Regions from separate parts of the Arthrobacter sp. G119Y2 genome, predicted to be linked through region 2. Evidence: riboswitches for the same ligand, from Rfam matches in the RefSeq annotation. Region 2 holds a riboswitch; the other holds the start of a gene.
The links. Region 2 has a riboswitch for guanidine ahead of WKB88_RS09455 (DMT family transporter). Riboswitches for the same ligand answer to the same signal wherever they lie in the genome.
Positions count from the first base shown of each region.

Region 1: another riboswitch for guanidine. It lies ahead of WKB88_RS03780 (DMT family transporter); the one in region 2 lies ahead of WKB88_RS09455 (DMT family transporter).

Region 1 covers NZ_JBBPFS010000002.1:20,149-22,345, forward strand. Annotated here, with positions in the region: gene WKB88_RS03770 (DUF305 domain-containing protein) at 1-310, opposite strand, end outside; gene WKB88_RS03775 (hypothetical protein) at 380-913, opposite strand; guanidine-III (ykkC-III) riboswitch at 969-1,039, shown strand; gene WKB88_RS03780 (DMT family transporter) at 1,050-1,364, shown strand; gene WKB88_RS03785 (hypothetical protein) at 1,581-2,051, shown strand; gene WKB88_RS03790 (hypothetical protein) at 2,051-2,197, shown strand, end outside.
Region 2 covers NZ_JBBPFS010000004.1:43,204-45,400, forward strand. Annotated here, with positions in the region: gene WKB88_RS09450 (MFS transporter) at 1-1,136, shown strand, start outside; guanidine-III (ykkC-III) riboswitch at 1,253-1,317, shown strand; gene WKB88_RS09455 (DMT family transporter) at 1,328-1,642, shown strand; gene WKB88_RS09460 (DMT family transporter) at 1,645-2,028, shown strand; gene WKB88_RS09465 (amino acid permease) at 2,192-2,197, shown strand, end outside.

The DNA of each region.
Region 1 (2,197 bases), on a different contig from region 2:
GCCCCTGGGCGTCCTTGATCCCGCTGGCCAGATCCACGATCTCAGGGCTGAGGCCGTCCTTGGCGAGCATCATGTTGCTCATCTCGACCGCCTGCTGATGGTGCGGGATCATCATTTGAGCAAAAATCGTGTCGGCATCATTATGGTTTGCGGCAGCGGAATCCGGAGCAGCGGTCTCCGCTGCGCTGGAGTCCGCTGATCCGGAGGCTGCGTCACCGGTACCGCTTTGTCCGCATCCGGCCAGAACCAGGGCGGCGGCGAGGGCGAGCGCGGACAAGGCATGCGGGGGCTGGGATGTATGGCGTTTCATTGGATAAATCCTTCAATACTCAGGTTGTGGGTGCATTGGCTGCTGTGCGCTGTCCAAAGGACGCGGATTTTACGTGCGGCTGATGCAGAGCTGAGTGAGTGAAGGGCACGGGGCCGGGCGGAACGCCCGGGGCAGTGTGGGGGGACCCCTGTTGGCCAGCGAGAAGGCAGGCGCGCACCCTGAAGGAGTGCGCAGTGCGAATGCACCCATGATGACCAGTGCGAGCATGCACATGCCGAAGGCCGCTTCGTCGGCGCAGCTGCCTGCGCAGCCGGGCATGGAGTCATGATCCGCGGCTGCGGCGCCGATGAGGGCGGCCGGTGCCGGAAGGTGCCCGGTTCCCGGAGATGCCGCGGCAGGTCCGGCTGCTGTGCTGCCCACCGCCACAGTCCCGTGGTGGGAAGGGGCTCCAAATCCGCCCACCCAGATATGCATGGTGAGGAGCCCGGCAATGACGGCGGATAAACCGAGGAGCGATAAAACGGCGCGCGGGGTAGCTGAGGCGGCACCTGATGTACGGCCTGCTGCCACCACTGCACTCACCAGCCTTGTCTGCTTCGGTTCCCTGCTGCTCGTTCCCCGCTGTCCGATCAGCGTAGCCACGGTCAGATACCTCACCAAATTCGACCCGGGCCGTGCGGCGTGAGAGCTTTAAGGCAGAGCCTCGCTATCACAGTGAGCCTCCCGGACGATGGGTGCCGTACCCGGTGTGCGACAAGACGGCCCATTGGAGATTCCCATGTCATGGATCATTCTTGTCATATCCGGTGTGCTGGAAGCTGTTTGGGCAACTGCCCTGGGCAAATCCGACGGCTTCAGCAAAGTCGGACCGACCTTGGTGTTCATCCCGTCGCTGCTGGCCAGCATGGCCGGCCTTGCGTATGCGATGAGGGACCTGCCCACCGGCACGGCCTATGCGGTCTGGGTGGGAATTGGCGCAGCGTTGACCGTTGTTTATGCAATGGTGACCGGTGCTGAGGCGTCATCCTTGCTGAAGGTCGTGTTCCTCATGATGATCGTCGGCGGGGTCGTGGGACTGAAACTCAGCCACTAGCTGTACTGAGACAGGACAACCAGCCCCGCAGCCGTGAGTACGGCTGATCAATTCACCGAGAAATGAAACCGGCCCGTGCCGGGCATAGCTGCGAAAACTCTCGCAAGTCCCCCAACTTTCGCAATGCCCGGCCGCGGGCCGGTCGTTTCATAATACATGATCGGAACATGTTCCGAACTAGCCCGGTGAGGGGAATCAGGTACATTGAGGATTCCCATGGATGAGCAGCTGCGCCAAACCGCCAAAGACGCTTTTGACCGTCTCCGATTGCCCGAGCGCATCACCCTTGAATCGCTGATTCGGCACGTTGAAGAACTCCGCGGACGCAGAATAGTGATAGTTGAGAGTGAAAAGCTCACCGGAAAGAAAATCTGCGGCCTCTGGATTCCGCGGGAACAGGTGGACGTGGTTTACCACTCGGTCACCAGGGGAATGCTGCACCGGCAGCAGATGATTCTCCACGAACTTTCACACATGATCCTTCGTCACGATGAATACGAAGGTGCCACCTGGCAGGGCATAAAGATTTTTCAGGAATTATCGGGCGAGGTGGTTGCCAAAGCCCTGGCCCGGGGCGATTTCCGGTCCGATCTGGAAGCAACTGCCGAACATCTGGCCGACCTCCTGGCGGCCGCAATCCGGGAATCCACCCAAGAGATTTTCAGATACGAGGCATACTTCGAATGATGAGCCTGCTCGTGGCGACCTTCATGTGGTTGCTGGTCCTGACCCTTTCCCTCCGCGCCCGTGCCCGCCGGGACAACTCCATGCTGAAGGCTGCGGTGGTCATCGCGGCGTCGCTGACCACCAACATCAACGAGGTGTATCTGTGG
Region 2 (2,197 bases):
GTATCACCACCGCCTTCCAGTTCCTGCCGACCCTGCTGCTCGGACCCCTGGGCGGAATCATCGCTGACCGGCATTCCAAGCGGATCCTGCTGATGGTGAGCCAGTCTGCCGCCGCCGTCCTGGCCCTTGCCCTTGCGGTGCTTGCGCTGACCGGCGCGGTTCAGGTGTGGCATGTCTACCTTGTGGCGCTGGCGCTGGGCATGGTGACCGTGATTGACCAGCCGGCACGGCAGGTTTTCGTCCATGAAATGGTGGGGCCTAAGCACCTGCGCAACGCCCTGAGTGTGAGCTCCTCGGTCTTCCAGCTCGGCGCCATGGTGGGGCCGGCAGTGGCCGGCGTCATGATCGGCGCCGTCGGCGGAGGGTGGGCCTTCGCCATCAACGCAGCCGCCTGCAGCTTCACGGTGTTCATGCTCGGACGGCTTCGCACCGATCAGCTTTTCCGGACCGAACCCGCGCCCCGCACCAAGGGGATGCTCCGGGAAGGAGCGCGGTATGCCCGCACCACGCCCACCGTGTTCTGGCCGATGGCCATGTGCGCCTTCGTATCGGTCTTTGCCCTGAGTACCCCTGTTCTGATGGCGGCTTTCGCGGACGAGGTCTTCCACAGCGGCGCCAACGGCTTCGGACTCCTGAATACCCTGGTGGCCACCGGAGCGTTGGCCGGTGCGGTGGCGTCGACGCGGCGCCGGACGCTGCGGCTTCGGACCGTCATCGTCAGCGCGGCCACCTTCGCCATCGCTCTGGCTGCGTCCGCCTTTTCGCCGTCCCTTCCGGTCTTCGGCGCGGTCATGATCGTGGCCGGATTCTGTTCCATGCAGTTCATTACGAGCGCCAATCAGCTCGTGCAGTCGACGACGGCGGTAGTCATCCGCGGGCGGGTCATGAGCCTGTACATCATGGTTCTGATTGGCGGACAGGCAGTCGGCGGACCACTCACCGGCTGGCTGGCCGAAGTTCTCGAACCGCAGGGCGCTATTTTCGTCGCCGGGGCGGTCCCCGCACTGGCTGCCGCCGTCATCGGCCTCATCCTGGCACGGCAGGGAAACCTGCGGCTGCGGTTGCCTTCACGGCTGCGCCTGCGGTCACCTCTGCGGCCACGGGGCATCGCCGAGAGCCGGAGGCAGCAGGCCTGATCCGCTTGATCGCTGAGCCGTTGAACTGCTGATGCGCCCGCCGGCAGACGGCACGGGCACAAGCACCGGCAGTCAGCGGCACCGGCAGGCCCGTTCCGGATTTGCTACCGTAGGAGATCAAGACCGGATCCCGGTCTCCGGACGACGGTTCAGTACCCGGACAGCGACAAGACTGGCCAAAGGAATGTGTCATGGCATGGGTCATCCTTGTTTTCTCCGGCATGCTGGAGGCGGTCTGGGCAACAGCGCTCGGCAAATCGGAGAACTTCCGGCGTCTCTGGCCCACGGTCATCTTCGCGGCGGGGATTGTCCTGAGCATGGCCGGCCTTGCCGTTGCCATGCAGTCCATACCTGTGGGCACCGCTTATGCCGTGTGGGTGGGTATCGGGGCCGTTCTGACCGCCGCCTACGCGATGGTGTTCGGCGGCGAGAAAGCCACGGTCATTAAGGTCCTGCTGCTGCTCGGCGTGGTGGGCTGCGTTGTCGGCCTAAAGTTGGTGGGCTAAGCATGCCGTGGATCATCCTTCTCCTCAGCGCCGTCCTGGAAGCCGTCTGGGCAACCGCCCTCGACGCCTCGGCAGGCTTTACCGTTCTCCTTCCGTCCCTGATCTTCCTTGCCGCCGGGGCCCTTTCCATGGTGGGTCTTTCGTACGCCATGAACTTCATTCCCATCTCCACTGCCTACGCAGTCTGGACGGGCCTGGGTGCGGTTCTGACCGTGGCCTATGCCATGATCTTCGGCAATGAACAGCCCGGGCTGCTGAAGATCCTTTTCCTGACGGGAATCATCGGCTGTGTGGTCGGACTGAAGTTCGTGGATTCGCCATCCGGTGAGGGACGGGACAGCTCCAACCGCAGCGCCTCCGCACAGGATCAGGAAAGCGGGCACTAGCGGCTTCTAGGGGCGGCCTTTGCCGGCGGGGCGTGCCAAGGCCGGCTTTTTGCCGCCAGGGCTTTCCAAGGAGTTCAGGCGGGACGATACTGCTCTGGATGCCGGAGTGAAAACGAACTCCGGCACACCTCAGGTAAACCGGCAGCGACGATCGGAGCCTTCCATGGCC